2 regions of the Streptosporangium brasiliense genome follow, and region 2 is predicted to be linked to the other one. Evidence: riboswitches for the same ligand, from Rfam matches in the RefSeq annotation. Region 2 holds a riboswitch; the other holds the start of a gene.

Region 1 (7,542 bases), 320 kb from region 2:
TCGCTCGCCGCGAGCTGCGGCAGCCGGGCGCGGACCCCGCGGTGGATGTCCCGGACCACGTCCTCGGCGGCCGACATGTGCACCTTGACGTGCAGCATGATCCCCGGGGCGCCGGAGGAGGTGCGGGCCTCGGAGATCCACACGTGGTGGACGAGCGGGTAGTCGGCGAGCACGTGCGAGATCGCCACGCGCAGCGCGGGCAGGATCGGGTGCTCGCACCGCCGGTAGCCGGGGTCCACCATCTGCATCGGCCCCGACAGGTGGGGGCGGGGCGCGGGGATCCACGGCTGGGCGGGCGCGGCCGGCACGGAGGCCCGCTGCGGGTGTGCCACCGGGGCCTCCGGCGGGCGCGCGACCGGGAACTCCGGCTGGCGGGCGACCGGGGTCTCCGGCGGGCGTGCCACCGGGTACTCCGGCCGGCGGGCCGCCGGGGGGTTCTGCGGACGCGAGACCGTGGCCATCGCCCCGGTCGCGTATGCCGTCAGGGCCACGCCCGACAGCGCCGGCGTGGGGCCGGTGCGGGTCGACTGCAGGTAGCGCTGGAGATCCTCGATGGGCACGGCGGCGGCCGCCGGGCCCGCGGCGTCGATCACGATTTCCCGCACACCGGTGACGCGCTGGATGTCGAGGATGGTGTCGGCGTCGCAGGCCGACAGCGAGTGGTTGCCACGGTGCCGTGCGTAGGTGCTCGCCGAGGTGTATCCGAGCAGCACCCGGTCACCCGCCTGCGTCGTGCCGAGCACGACGGAGCGGTCCGGCCGCACGGCAACCAGGAGTCCCCATTCGGCAAGCGCCGCCAGCAGCCGGTGCGGGCCGCCGTGCTGCGCGAGCACATCGCCGAGGGCGGGGTTCCCGATGCTCATATGAGGAACGATAGGTAGGGGACCACGGCTTATGAGGGTAATCGTGAACTTTTCTCTGGAGCAATACCAAGTTGAATTTTCCGCGCATGGATGCTCCGGGGGTGGGTACCCCAGGTGACCGTCTCGGATCGCGGGACACTCGTGAACGCGTTCACAAGCGCCGATAGAATACGTGAGGTCCGTGCAGCAGCCGCCACGTCTCTAAGGATCTAGCCTGTGAACAAGCCCGTCGTACTGGTCGCAGAGGAACTCTCCGAGGCCGGTCTCGCGGTCCTGGGCGCGGACTTCGAAGTCCGCCACACCGACGGCGCCGACCGCGCCCAGTTCCTGCCCGCCCTCGCCGACGTGGACGCGCTCATCGTGCGCAGCGCCACGCAGGTAGACGCCGAGGCCATCGCGGCCGCCCCCAAGCTCCGGGTCGTCGCCCGGGCCGGCGTCGGCCTGGACAACGTGGACGTGGAGGCCGCCACCAAGGCCGGCGTCATGGTCGTCAACGCGCCCACCTCCAACATCACCAGCGCCGCCGAGCACACCGTCGCGCTGATCCTCGCCTCCGCCCGCAACGTCGCCCAGGCGCACCTGGCGCTCAAGGGCGGCGAGTGGAAGCGCTCGAAGTACACCGGTGTGGAGCTCGACGAGAAGGTCGTCGCCATCCTGGGCCTCGGCAAGATCGGCCAGCTCGTCGCCCAGCGCCTGCAGCCGTTCGGCGTCGAGCTGATCGCCTACGACCCCTACCTGCAGCCGGCCCGCGCCGCGCAGATGGGCGTCCGCCTGGTCTCGCTGGAGGAGGCCCTGCGCGAGGCCGACTTCATCACCGTGCACCTGCCCAAGTCCAAGGAGACCATCGGGCTCATCGGTGACAAGGAGCTCCACACGGTCAAGCCGTCGGTGCGCCTGATCAACGTCGCCCGCGGCGGCATCATCGACGAGAACGCGCTCTACTCGGCGATCAAGGAAGGCCGCGTCGCCGGCGCCGGCATCGACGTCTTCCCCAAGGAGCCGGTCACCGACAGCCCGCTGTTCGAGCTGGACCAGGTCGTCGTCACCCCGCACCTGGGCGCCTCCACCCACGAGGCCCAGGAGAAGGCCGGCACCCAGGTCGCGCGCAGCGTGAAGCTCGCCCTCGCCGGGGAGTTCGTGCCGGACGCGGTCAACGTCCAGGGCGGCGTCGTCGCCGAGGACGTCAAGCCGGGCCTGCCGCTGGCCGAGAAGCTCGGCCGGGTCTTCACCGCCCTCGCGGGCGAGGTCGCCACCAGGCTCGACGTCGAGGTCCGCGGTGAGATCGCCTCCCAGGACGTCCGCGTGCTGGAGCTGGCGGCGCTCAAGGGCATCTTCACCGACGTGGTCGAAGACTCGGTCACCTACGTCAACGCCCCGCTCCTGGCCAAGGACCGCGGCGTGACCGTCGAGCTGGTCACCAGCTCCGAGAGCCCCGACTGGCGCAACGTCGTCACCGTCCGCGGCGTGCTGGCCGACGGCCGCACGGTCTCGGTCTCGGGCACCCTGTCGGGCCCGCGTCAGATCACCAAGATCGTCGAGGTCAACGGCTACCAGATGGAGATCGAGCCGACCGACCACCTGTCGTTCTTCACCTACACCGACCGCCCCGGCATCGTCGGCGTCGTCGGCCGCATCCTCGGCGACCACAGCATCAACATCGCCTCGATGCAGGTGGCCCGGGACGCGAAGGGCGGCAAGGCCCTCATCGCGCTGACCGTCGACTCCGCCATCCCGGCCGACGTGCTCGACGTGATCGGCGCCGAGATCGGCGCCGACAGCGGCCGCTCGGTCGACCTGGCCGACTAGCGCGTACGGCGACGGCTGCCGTCCCCGGGAAGCCGGGGGCGGCAGCCGTTGTGCGTCTCAGCATGTGAGAAGTGTGTACGGAGTGCGGGACGGTGTCCGTACGGGCAGGTAACCTGGCAGGAAATGCGCCAGGTTCTCGCACTCATTACCTGCCGCGGCGGGGCCTGACAGGGCAGGCCGGCAGCCCGCCGCGGTGTGGCGGCGCACGCCGGCCCCGCGCCGCCGGTCCGCGATCCGGACCCGCGGCACTCAGGCCCGGTCCGATCCGTGACCGGAGTCCGGACCATCTCTCCCTGCCCGCATGCGACCGAGATGAGAATCGCCATGTACGACATGTATCCCTGGAACCGTCCCGAAGACGCCGAAGACGAGGCCGCCGACGCGCTCCAGACCGCCCTGGACCGCCGCGACAACGGGGGCGCTCCCACCCGCTAGCCGGGTAGGGCTCTCATTCCGACCCGCGGGGCGCCGGTCCGGGTGACCGGCGCCCTCCGGGGATCAGGGGGTGGCCTGGAGCATCGTGGGGGCGGGCTGGGCCGCGAGCTTGGCCTGTTCGGCGGCGAGCTTGACGCCCGTGCGGTCGGGGCGGACGCCGCCGACGAACGTGCTGCGACGCCAGGAGTTGAGCTTCTCCTCCTTGACCACGTCGCCGGTCTGCGGGGCGTGGACCATGTAACCCGGCTTGGTGATCATGCCGACGTGCCCGAGATTGTGGAAGAAGACGAGGTCGCCGGGCTTGAGGTTCTTCCAGGAGACCTTCTTGGAGAACGCCGCGTACTGGGCGGCGGCCACGCGGGGCAGCTTGATCCCGGCGGCGCCGTAGGCGCGGAGCATCAGGCCGGAGCAGTCGAAGCCGCCGTTGCCGGTGCCGCCCCAGACGTAGGGCGTGCCGCGCTTGGACATGGCCCACTTCACGGCCTTCTTCCAGGCGGGCACGGGAGCATCCTTGGTGATGATCTCCTTGAGCTTGGGCCCGGTGAGCGGCGCGGTGGCGGTGACGGGGGCGGGGGCGGGGGCCTTGGGAGAGTCGGCCTTGGGGGAGTCGGCCAGCGCGAGAGACGGGGTCGCGAGCACGGCGGTGCCGGCGACGAGCAGGGACAGGACGCGGGGGCGAATCTTGCCGGACAGGATGGTTCCTTCCATAGGGCCGGCCGGGTTAGCTGTCGGGCTCGGGCGTGGAGGCCGCCCTACGGCGCGCGAAGCGCTGATTCGCCCCAAGGGATCCGTGAAGGCGGCTCAGGACATGGCTCCGCCAGGCGAAGCGCGGAGTCCTGGGCGGCCGTGGGTCCCGGAAGTGGTTCCCCGGCTCCGCGCAGGCCGAAGGGGGGACGGCCCGGCGGATTAGGCATCGGTTCGAATGCAGAGGACCATAACGAAACTTAACGAAAGGGTCAATACGTCGCAAAAGCGGACAAAGGGATCACAGGGGTCGAGACTGCTGTGGATCATGAGGTCCCGTACGCGCGAAAATGTCCGATGGGTGAGATCGGTGTTCGATTACCGAGACGGACCGGTAAGGTGCCTGCATGGATTCGCGCAACATTCGTCTGGCAGTCATCCCCGGGGACGGGATCGGAGTCGAGGTCGTCACCGAGGGCCTGAAGGTGCTCGAAGCGGTCGGCACGAAGGTGGAGACCGTCACCTACGATCTCGGCGCCAAGCGCTACCACCGGACCGGTGAGACCCTTCCCGACGCGGTCCTGGACGAGCTGCGCGGATACGACGCGATCCTGCTCGGCGCGATCGGCGACCCCAGCGTGCCGCCGGGCATCCTGGAGCGCGACCTGCTGCTCAGGCTCCGCTTCGAGCTCGACCACTACGTCAACCTCCGTCCGGTCAAGCTCTTCCCCGGCGTCGAGACCCCGCTGGGCAAGGCCCGCCCCGAGGACATCGACATGGTCGTCGTCCGTGAGGGCACCGAGAGCCTCTACGCGGGCGCGGGCGGCGTGCTGCGCCGCGGCACCCCGCACGAGGTCGCCACCCAGGAGTCGCTGAACACCGCCTTCGGCGTCGAGCGCGTCGTCCGCTACGCCTTCGACAAGGCGCTCGCCCGTCCCCGCAAGAAGCTGACGCTGGTCCACAAGACCAACGTGCTCACCTACGCCGGTGACCTCTGGGCCCGCACGTTCGACCGGGTCGGCCTGGAATACCCCGACGTCCAGACCGACTACTGCCACGTCGACGCGGCCTCGATGTTCTTCGTCACCCAGCCGGAGCGGTTCGACGTGATCGTCACCGACAACCTCTTCGGCGACATCATCACCGACATCGGCGCCGCCGTCGCCGGCGGCATCGGCCTGGCGGCCAGCGGCAACATCAACCCCGACCGGACCGCGCCGAGCATGTTCGAGCCGGTCCACGGCAGCGCCCCCGACATCGCGGGCCAGGGCAAGGCCGACCCGACCGCCACGATCCTGTCGGTCGCCATGCTCCTGGACCACCTCGGGCTGGCCGACGAGGCCGCCAAGGTCGAGCAGGCCGTCGCCGACGACCTGGTCGAGCGGCTCACCGGCTGGACCGGCCGGACCACTCACGAGATCGGTGACGACATCACCGCCCGAGTAGCCGGCTGACAGAGCCGCCTCCCCCACCCAGACGCGTCTGGCGGCTCACAGAAGCTGCCAGGCGCGTCTTCGTTTTATCCCGGCAGTGCCGGTTTTCGACACAGATGCAGTAGTTTCCCGTTACCTGGGTCCACCGCAGAATGGACCCAAGGGCAGACCGCCTCAAGAGAAGGATCTCCGCCATGACCACCGCTCAGAAGCTCAGCTTCGACGTGCAGCTCTCCGACCACGCTCGCACCGCAGCCGAGCGTGAGCAGGTACTGGCGAGCCCCGGGTTCGGGCAGGCATTCACCGATCACATGATCTCGATCGACTACACCGAGGGGGAGGGCTGGCACGACGCGCGGCTCACGCCGTACGGCCCGCTGAGCCTGGACCCGGCGACCGCGGTCTTCCACTACGCCCAGGAGCTCTTCGAGGGCCTGAAGGCCTACCGTCAGGAGAGCGGCGCGATCGCGTCCTTCCGGCCCTACGCCAACGCCGCCCGCTTCAACCAGTCGGCGGTGCGGATGGCCATGCCGGAGCTGCCCGAGGAGGCGTTCGTCGAGTCGCTGGAGCTCCTCGTCCAGACCGATCGCGAGTGGGTCCCCACCACCCCGGGGCACAGCCTCTACCTGCGCCCCTTCATGATCGCCACGCAGGCCGCGCTCGGCGTCAACTACCCGTCCCGGTCCTACCGCTACATGGTGATCGCCTCCCCGGCGGCCGCCTACTTCGGCGGCAGCAAGGCCGTCTCGGTCTGGCTGTCCACCGAATACACCCGCGCCGCCCCCGGCGGCACCGGCTTCGCCAAGTGCGGCGGCAACTACGCGGCGGCCTTCGTCGCCCAGCGCCAGGCCGTCGAGCAGGGCTGTGACCAGGTGGTCTGGCTCGACGCGGCCGAGCACCGCTACGTCGAGGAGATGGGCGGGATGAACCTGTTCTTCGTCTACGGCGACCGCCTGCTCACCCCGGCCCTCACCGGCACGCTCCTGCCCGGCATCACCCGCGACTCGATCCTCGCCCTCGCCTCCGAGCTGGGCCTGACCGCCGAGGAGGGGCGCCTGTCGATCGAGGAGTGGCAGGCGGGCTGCGAGTCCGGCGAGCTCACCGAGGTCTTCGCCTGCGGCACCGCGGCGGTCGTGACCCCCGTCGGCTCGGTCAAGGGCGCCGACCGCGCCTGGACGGTCGGCGACGGCACCCAGGGCCCCGTCACCGCCAGGATCCGCGAGGAGCTGGTCGGCATCCAGTACGGTTCCCGTCCCGACGCCCACGGCTGGGTCCACAAGATCTGCTGACCCGGACACGAGAAGAGCCCGGCCTCCCACCTGGCCGGGCTCTCCTCGCGTGACTCACATCTCGATCAGCCTGCCCGTGTCGATCGTGAGGTTCCACGGCGCGGGCAGGTCGAACGGGTCGCCGAGTTTCACGGAGACCTCGTGGGTGTATCCGTCCTCGCTCGGACGGCTGAGCAATCTGACCTTGTCGTCGAGTGCGTCGATGACCAGATAGAGCGGAACCCCTGCCCGGGCGCAGTTCCGAGGCTTGATGACGTGATCATCTTTGATGCTGCTCGGAGACACCACCTCGACGACCAGGAAAGTGGAGTCCGCGTATACGTGGTTGGGATCCCACTGCCGTGCCTTGGCCGGAACGGCGATGAGATCCGGCTCATAGCGATCCGCCTGGGCGTTCAGGAAGATCTTGGCTTCCTGAAGGAGCTCCAGCCCCTGCTCGGTGGCGACCGAGATGAGCTGGAGCAGCAGCTGGTAGATGATTCGGGCGTGGGTGAGCGTAGGCAACTCCCTCACCACGATCCGGCCGTCGATGATCTCGATCCGATGCTTCTCGAATCGATCGACGAGTTCGAGATAGAGGCGTTCGACCTCCGTCTGATCGGTGATCTGGTATGTGACAGGTCTGTCCATGAGCAGTCCCATGGTCTCAATCTTCCCCTCCGCGCGGGTGGGCGCAACGTGTTTGACACGCGACTCAAAGTAACCGTAAAGATTTGCGCCCGCCCGGGATTCGGGGAACTCCTCGTCAGTGCTTTCGAATCATGGTGAGCCCGTCGGCGATGGGGAGCATCAGCGAGGTCACCCGGCCGTCGGCCATGACCATGTCGTTGAACTCGCGGATGGCCCGGGTGTCGTCGTCGTCGGCGGTGGGGTCGGCGACCCTCCCGCTCCACAGGGTGTTGTCGGCGAGGATCAGGCCGCCCGGGGCGAGGCGGGACAGCAGGATCTCGTAGTAGACGGGGTAGCCGGCCTTGTCGGCGTCGATGAACGCCAGGTCCACGCTCTGCCCGCCGGGCAACTCCTCCAGGCGCT
Region 2 (7,542 bases):
GCGGGCACCGAGCCGGTGGCGGCCGGTGTCGCCGAGATGTCGTGGACGGCTTCCACCCGGACGTGGACGGCGGCGCCGGTGGCGTAGCGCATCGCGTTCGTCAGAGCCTCGCGGACCACGCGGAAGGCGACCGCGGCGAGTTCGGGCGGCGCGGTGGCGACCGTGCGGTGGTAGGTCACGCCGGGACGGCCGACGAGGAGGGTGTCGATGTCGCCGAGGGCGAGGGCACGGCCGCGGCGGTCCAGGGCGCAGAGGCGGTCGAGTTCGGCCACGGCCTGGCGGCCCGCGTCGGCGGCGTGGGTGACGGCCTCGGCGGCGCGGACCGGGTCGTCGAGGCGGAGGGCGGCGGCCGAGGCGACCACGATCCCGGTGAGCCGGTGGGCGGCCACGTCGTGGAGTTCGGCGGCGAGGCGGTCGCGTTCGGTGATGGCAGCCAGCCGGGGCACGGCCTCGGCGGCGGCCCGGTAGGCGGCGAGCGCCGCACGGTCGGCCCTGCGGCGGCGGTGGGAACGCCCGGTGGCCCACGCCATCGCGGCGCCGCCCGCCGTGAGCCCTCCCGCTCCGACGGAGTCCTGGAGACTCCCGCCGTGCATGACGGCCACGAGGGTGACGGCCGGCGCGGCGGCGACCGCTCCGATCGCCGCCGGCCCGGCCGTGCCGTACACCGCCAGTGCGTAAAGGACCGTGAGGAGCACCGCGCAACCGAGGGCGATCAGCACGGGCCCACATTACTGTCGGCATCGCCTACGGCCGCGGGTCCCGGGCGGCGCTCACCCGGACGGCGGACCCGGGCCGCCCGCCGGATCCGCCGGGACGCCGGGAGCCCGGAGGTTGGGAGAAGCCCGTGGACGGTGGGTGTGGGAGCCGTTGACCGGGCTGGGACCGGTGGCCTTTTCCCGCCGCCGGCGTCGGCGGTGCCGACCTCGTCCCGGTCCTGCGGCGGATGGATGCCATGACCGCGGCTTTGCCCGGGATGGGGACGGGCATTCCTGGATCTTCCGGGGAGCGGGCACAGGCCCGGCTGATGGGTGTTTTCATCGACTCATAGGCGTGTGCGGAGGTAATGAGGGCCGCCGATAAAGGGCCGGCACGCCGGCCGCGGCCATGGCGAGGGAGATCCCGCCCCTGTCCGCCGAGGGGCCGCATTCAGCCGGGAGAAGGGGTGTATCCCCAGCTCAACGGCTTGATCACCGATAAGCCGTTAAGTAACTCTCCTAACAGTTCCAATGGGGTCGGCGTTCCCGGTAGGCACGGTCAAGGCTTGACCAATGGCCTTTTCTTGGCTGTTGAGGTAGATCTTCTGGGGTTTCCATGGGTTTTGTTTTGCTTTGCCCCTGAATGGGGGGTAGTGTCCTATTCGTGATCGGTTGGCGACCTGCCCTTCAATAGAAGGAGCGGCCGGCCGACGTCGAATCCCGGAGGCCCTCAGGGTCACGGGAACCGGGGACCCACTTCTTGGGGTGAATCCGCCGCGAACGTGCGGCGGTAGGGCAACTCCACCGCCCGAATCCGTCAGCTAACCCGGTAGACGAGATGGAGAGGAGATCACCACATGGGGCACCACGCCCTCTTGCCGCCGGCGTCCACCCCGTTGGTGCCGGCCCTCTAAGACTTCCTCGCCGCGTCCGAACGCGGCCCCCCGCCGCGCTCCGCGTAGCGCCAGCACAGCTTGCTACGCCTCTTCTGTCCTGTGAGCGCGTATCCGCCTGCGCCTCTTCACGGCGCACGCGCCTCCCCGTTCCCTCGCGAAAGAGTCTTTTTACCTCATGCGTTTCTCCCTTGGTATGCGTAAGAACCGTTTCGTGGCCGCCGCCCTCCTCGGTGCGAGTGTCCTGACCTCCTCGGCCGTCGTCTCGGCTCTCCCCGCAGCGGCCGACACCGGCGCCTCCACCCCCGGCTCCGGCTCCGGCTCCGGCTCCGAGGTCGTCCTCCTGAAGGGCTCGACCAAGGCCTCCTACTTCTGGGACGACTCCTCCGGCCGCGCCGGGGACACCGGCCTGCCCGCAAGCGGCAAGCCGATGCAGAAGGGCATGATCGCCAGCCCGAGCTGGCCGCTGATGACCGAGGGTTACGTCGTCTACAAGGGCAAGAAGGCCAAGTTCTTCGTCGGCGACCGCGGCCCCGGCGTGCCCTCCAGCAGCGGTGTCATGATCGACCTCGACGCCAAGACCTTCGCCGACCTGACCGGCGGCACGTTCAACTCCGACACGCTCGGTGTGGACGGCAACGGTGGCATGGGCCACATCAAGGTCGACTACGTCATCACCAAGTGGGGCAGCGGCCCGGGCAAGAAGAACCAGCCCGTGCCGTTCTCCGCGGGCGCGTGGGGCCGGATCGACAACAACCCGGCCACCCCGCCGCAGGTGGTCAACAAGTAACCCCGAGGCTCGCCTCCCCAGCGAGACTCGCCCCCGCAGAAGCTCGCCTCCCGCGAAGACAGGAGCGGACGCCCACACCGGGCGTCCGCTCTTGCTCTCATTTCCACAGAATGACATTCTGTCCGGCATGACCAGCATGGCATCCGGTGTGACCGGTGCGGCGGGAGCGCCATGACCCGGCGCGCCCGGGCGAACGGCATCGAGCTCGCCTACGACACCTTCGGCGCGCCCGGAGGCCGCCCGCTCCTTATGATCATGGGGCTCGGCGCCCAGCGCATCCACTGGGACGAGGGGCTCTGCGAGCTGCTCGCCGACCGCGGGCACCACGTGGTCCGCTTCGACAACCGGGACGCCGGGGAGTCCACCCACCTCCACGGCGCCGCCGTGCCCGCCTTCGGCGGCGACGGGCAGCCCCCCTACCTGCTGGGCGACATGGCCGACGACGCCGCCGGGCTGCTCGACGCGCTCGGGTGGGAGTCCGCCCACGTGGTCGGCGCCTCGATGGGCGGCATGATCGCCCAGACGCTGGCGATCCGCTCCCCGCACCGGGTGCGCAGCCTCACCTCCATCATGTCCACCCCCAGCGTGCACGCCGCCCCGCCCACCGAGGCCGCGATGGCGGCGCTCATGGCGCCCGTCTCGCTCGACCGCGAGGCGGCCATCCGGCAGTCGCTGCTGACCTGGGAGGTCATCGGCTCGCCGGGCTACCCGCTCGACCGCGAGCGGATCGCCCGGCTGGCCGGGCTGAGCTACGACCGCTGCTACGACCCGGCGGGGACGGCCAGGCAGCTCGCCGGGATCATCGCCTCCGGTGACCGCGCGCCGCTGCTGAAGAACATCACGGTGCCCACCCTCGTGATGCACGGCGAGGACGACCAGCTCGTGCCGCTGCCCGGCGGGGTCGCCACGGCCGAGGCGGTCCCCGGGGCCAGGCTGATCACCTTTCCCGGCATGGGCCACGACCTGCCGCGCCCGCTCTGGCCCGAGTTCGTCGCCGCGATCGACGAGCTCACCTCCGCCGCCGAGCGTTGAGCTCCGGTACGGCCCGCGCCTCCCGGGGCGCAAGCCGTACCGGAGGATCAGATTTCGAGCTTCTCCTCGATGCCGCGCATGTTGTGCCGCGCGAGCGCCAGGTTGGCCCGGCTGCGGTCCAGCGCCAGATAGAGGAAGAGCCCCTTGCCGCCCCGGCCGCTGACCGGGCGGATCACGTGGTACTGGCCGCTGAGCGTGATGAGGATGTCCTCGATGCCGTCCTTGAGGCCCAGCGACTCCATGGTCCGCATCTTGGCCTTGACGACCTCGGTGTTGCCGGCCGCGGCGATCTGGAGGTCCAGGTCCTTGGAGCCGCCGAGGGCGCCGAGGGCCATGCCGCTGTTGTAGTCCACGACCACCGCGCCGAGGGCACCGTCGATCGCCATCATCTCCTTGAGAGAGATGTCCATGTTGCCCATGTCTTCTCCGATCACTGGGATATCGATATGCGGGACGTGATGGCGGCCAGGTTCGCCGCCGTCTTGCGGCCCTCCAGTCGCAGCAGCCCGAGATTGGTCCCCGGGCGGGCGAGAACTGTGAGGACGATTTCTGGGCCCGCGGCGTAGAAGGCCGCGTAGCCGTTGGTGCCCGAGATCAACGTCTCCTCGAAGGCGCCCTTGCCGGCCATGTCCGTCATCCGGCGGCTGAGGGCCAGCATCGCCGACGACAGCGCGCCGATCTGCTCGACGTCGCCGTTGAGATCGCTGGCTATCGTCAGGCCGTCCACGCTGCACGCGATGCTTCCGTTCACGTCCGTCATGCGCTCCCGCAGCAGCGCCATCTCCCGGCGTATCTCGTCACGTAGCAGCGCCGCCTCCCGGCGCACCTCGTCACGCGCTTCCACGGGCGTCCTCCTTCCGATCAGCTTCAGCGTCCGCAGCCTTATAGGCATCGGAACAAGCTCACCGAGCACCTGCGGCGTGGATGTCCCGTCCTGCGGGGCGGGGAGGGGGTCAAGTGAGTGCCTCCAATGCGTCTCTGAGCCGGATGAGCAGGTTCACGTCGGTGGGGTCGCCCGTCGTCCGGGGGAGCGGCGTGGCCGGCCGCGCCGCGCCCGCCGGCTGGGGGCGCGGTGCCGCCGGGGCGGCCGGGGGGTCGCCGGCCTGCCCGGTGCCGCCTTTCGGGCGCCGGGGCAGCGGGCCGGGCGCGGCGGGTCCGGCGGGTCCGGCGGGTCCGGCCTGCGGGATGTGCAGCAGCCCGGCCGCGGCCAGCTGCCGTACGGCGAGCAGCACCGAGTAGGCCGGGCGGCCGAGCCTGCGCGCCAGGTCGCAGGGGGTCGCCGCCGAGTCGGCGCCGACCAGTACCTCCCACTGGAGCGAGGTCAGCACCACCCGCTGGGCGGGGATGCGGCCCACCGGGACGACCGGGAGCGAGTCCAGCTCGGCGGACGGCCATGCCTGGTCCAACTGTGCCCTCCTTCGCCGGCACTCCTGGAGCAGCCCGGTCACGTCGAAGTACCACTGGGGTCCGAGCCAGTGCCGGTCGCCCGGCCGGAACCTCGGCCGCTGCCCGGTGGCGTCGAACAGGAAGTACACGGCGTCGAGCACCGCGCTCAGCACACAGAACTCCAGCTCGCCCCGGGTGAGCACGCCCTGGGCGACCAGCAGTTCGCCGCCCCGCAGGTCCTCGGTGGCGGCCTGTCTGGCCTGCCGTACGGCGAGGGCGGAGACCCTCCGGCCGGCGGCCAGCAGGTCCTCCGCCCGGGGGGCCGCCGGGCTCTCGGCGTAGGTCACCCGGCCGCCGGTGAGGTAGAACATCCCCGCCTTGCCCAGCCGCAGCGCGCCGGTGGCACGCTCCTCGGCGAGCCCGCTGAGTACGCTCTCCACGGTCGCCATGGCGTCACGTGGTTATCAGGCGGCCGGCGAGCGCCTGGAGTCGGTGGCGGGCCAGGGCGAGATTCGAGCGCTCCAGATCGAGCCGGACGTAAATCACCAGAGGACCGTCGAAAACCGTTTCCAGCGGTCTCAGTAAATGGTGTCCGTTATCCGTGCTTATAATCATGTCGCTGATCCGGACCGTCCCGCTGGGAGAAGTCGCGGCGAGCCCGTCCAGGGTCGCCCGCAGGGTCTCGTTCAACCCCGCGGCCGACTTCTCCGCGTCGGTGTGACGGCTCCCGCCGCCGACCGCGACGGCCATCCCGCTGGTCTGGTCGACCAGGATCGCGTCCAGCGCGCCAGGGATGGCCATGACCTCAGCCAGGCAGTCTTCGATTCCGAGCACGGGCTCTCCCTCGCCAACGACTACACGACGTCGCCCGGTCAGCGTAGGGATACCACCTGGAGCCCAAAGTGCCCCGATTAGAACTGATAGGTGGGGAGATGAAGGATTTGATATCCAGGTATAAGGATCTATAACCCGAGGGAGAAAGCCCCCGTCAATCCTCGGCGATAAGCGCCTGCTCGTCCGGTTTGTAAATAAGAACATTCTTCACATAAGAGTCCACGGCGGCGGGGAGACCGACGTCGTTGCCGGCCGCCTCGGACATGTACCAGCGGTGGTCGAGCACCTCGTGGAAGAGCTGGGCCGGCTCCAGCTTGTGCCGCAGCTCCTGCGGGACGGCCTCCACCGTGGGGTGGAAGACCTCCGCCAGCCACCGGTGGGCCACGATCGCCTCGTCCTCGTGGCGCAGGCCGTAGGACACCCGGAAGGAGTCGAGGTCGTTGAGCAGCCGCCTGGCCTGGTTCTCCTCCACGTCCAGGCCGGTGAGCCTGAGCAGCCTGCGCTGGTGGTGGCCGGCGTCGACGACCTTGGGGCGGACGATCAACCGGCCCGTGCCCGCCTTGCGGCGGACCATCATCTCGGCGACGTCGAAGCCGAGCGAGTTCAGCCGGCGGATCCGCTGGTCGATCATGTGCCAGTCGACCTCCTCGATGATCTCGTCGGAGGTGAGCTCGCTCCAGAGCCCGCGGTAGCGCGAGCAGACCGAGTCGGCGACCTCCTCGGGATCGATGGAGGGATGGAGCAGGCCGCCCGCCTCCAGGTCGAGCATCTCGCCGAAGATGTTGGTGTGCGCGACGTCGATGTCGTACAGCCGCTGGCCCTCGCTGATCATGGGGTGGAGCTCCCCGGTCTCGGCGTCGACCAGATACGCGGCGAAGGAGCCGGCGTCGCGGCGGAACAGCACGTTCGACAGTGAGCAGTCGCCCCAGTAGAAACCGCTCAGGTGCAGCCGGACCAGGAGTACGGCCAGCGCGTCGAGCAGCCGGTTGAGCGTTTCGGGGCGGACCGTCCCCGACATGACCGCCCGGTAGGGCAGGGAGAACTGCAGGTGCTGGGTGATCAGCGCGGAGTCGAGCGGCTCACCGTCCGCGCCGGTCCGCCCGGTGACCACGGCCACCGGCTCCACCGAGGGCGTGTCCAGCCGGTTGAGGTCCCACAGCAGGCGATACTCGCGCTTGGCGTAGTACTCGCTGATCTCCTTGATCGCGTAGACCTTGCCGGAGAGCCGGGCGAAGCGCACCACGTGCCGGGAGATGCCGCGCGGCAGCGAGACCAGGTGGTGCTCCGGCCACTGTTCGAGCGGGACGTCCCAGGGCAGGCGGATCAGGTCCGGGTCGCCGGGGGCGCCGGTGAGCTGGAGGGGCATCGAATCAGTCCTCGCGACGGGGGAATCGGGGAGGGGAGAAGGCCCGCTGGACCACCGCGGAGAGCTGCTCCTCGGTGAGCACCCGGGGCTCCCCGACGGCCTTGGCCCGCACGTAGACCTCGCAGAGCCACTCCAGCAGCCGGGTCGCCTCGAAGGCCGCGTGCAGGTCGCCGCCGACGGTGACCCCGCCGTGGTTGGCCAGCAGCGCGGCCCGCCTGTCCTTGAGGGCGGCCCTGACGTTGGCCGCCAGCTCCGGGGTGCCGTAGGTGGCGTAGTCGGCGACCCTGACGGCCCCGCCGAGCAGCAGCGTGTTGTAGTGGATCGGCGGCAGCTCGGTCATGGTCGTGGCGACCACGGTGCCGAAGGTGGAGTGGGTGTGCACGATCGCCCCGGCGTCGGTGGTCGTGTAGACGGCCAGATGCATGGGCGTCTCCGAGGACGGCTGCAGTTCCCCCTCCACCAGGTGTCCCTCGACGTCGATCACCGGACAGGCCTCCGGTTCGAGCCGGTCGAGGGAGACCCCGCTGGGCGTCACCGCGATCAGAT

Evidence for each region. A riboswitch is a leader RNA that binds a small molecule or an ion and turns the genes downstream of it on or off. The one in region 2 is predicted to bind cyclic di-AMP.
Region 1: another riboswitch for cyclic di-AMP. It lies ahead of J2S55_RS23665 (C40 family peptidase); the one in region 2 lies ahead of J2S55_RS25155 (hypothetical protein).

Annotation. Positions count from the first base shown of each region.
Region 1 covers NZ_JAUSRB010000002.1:3,265,049-3,272,590, forward strand. The annotation lists gene J2S55_RS23650 (hypothetical protein) at 1-863, opposite strand, end outside; gene serA (phosphoglycerate dehydrogenase) at 1,080-2,669, shown strand; gene J2S55_RS23660 (hypothetical protein) at 2,982-3,104, shown strand; gene J2S55_RS23665 (C40 family peptidase) at 3,168-3,812, opposite strand; cyclic di-AMP (ydaO/yuaA leader) riboswitch at 3,800-4,027, opposite strand; gene J2S55_RS23670 (3-isopropylmalate dehydrogenase) at 4,196-5,242, shown strand; gene J2S55_RS23675 (branched-chain amino acid aminotransferase) at 5,416-6,510, shown strand; gene J2S55_RS23680 (Uma2 family endonuclease) at 6,565-7,140, opposite strand; gene J2S55_RS23685 (O-methyltransferase) at 7,256-7,542, opposite strand, start outside.
Region 2 covers NZ_JAUSRB010000002.1:3,583,361-3,590,902, forward strand. The annotation lists gene J2S55_RS25150 (ATP-binding protein) at 1-719, opposite strand, end outside; cyclic di-AMP (ydaO/yuaA leader) riboswitch at 1,397-1,546, shown strand; gene J2S55_RS25155 (hypothetical protein) at 1,785-2,378, shown strand; gene J2S55_RS25160 (alpha/beta fold hydrolase) at 2,550-3,410, shown strand; gene J2S55_RS25165 (hypothetical protein) at 3,458-3,829, opposite strand; gene J2S55_RS25170 (roadblock/LC7 domain-containing protein) at 3,841-4,254, opposite strand; gene J2S55_RS25175 (DUF4388 domain-containing protein) at 4,364-5,236, opposite strand; gene J2S55_RS25180 (roadblock/LC7 domain-containing protein) at 5,250-5,630, opposite strand; gene J2S55_RS25185 (DUF4032 domain-containing protein) at 5,785-6,996, opposite strand; gene J2S55_RS25190 (class II aldolase/adducin family protein) at 7,001-7,542, opposite strand, start outside.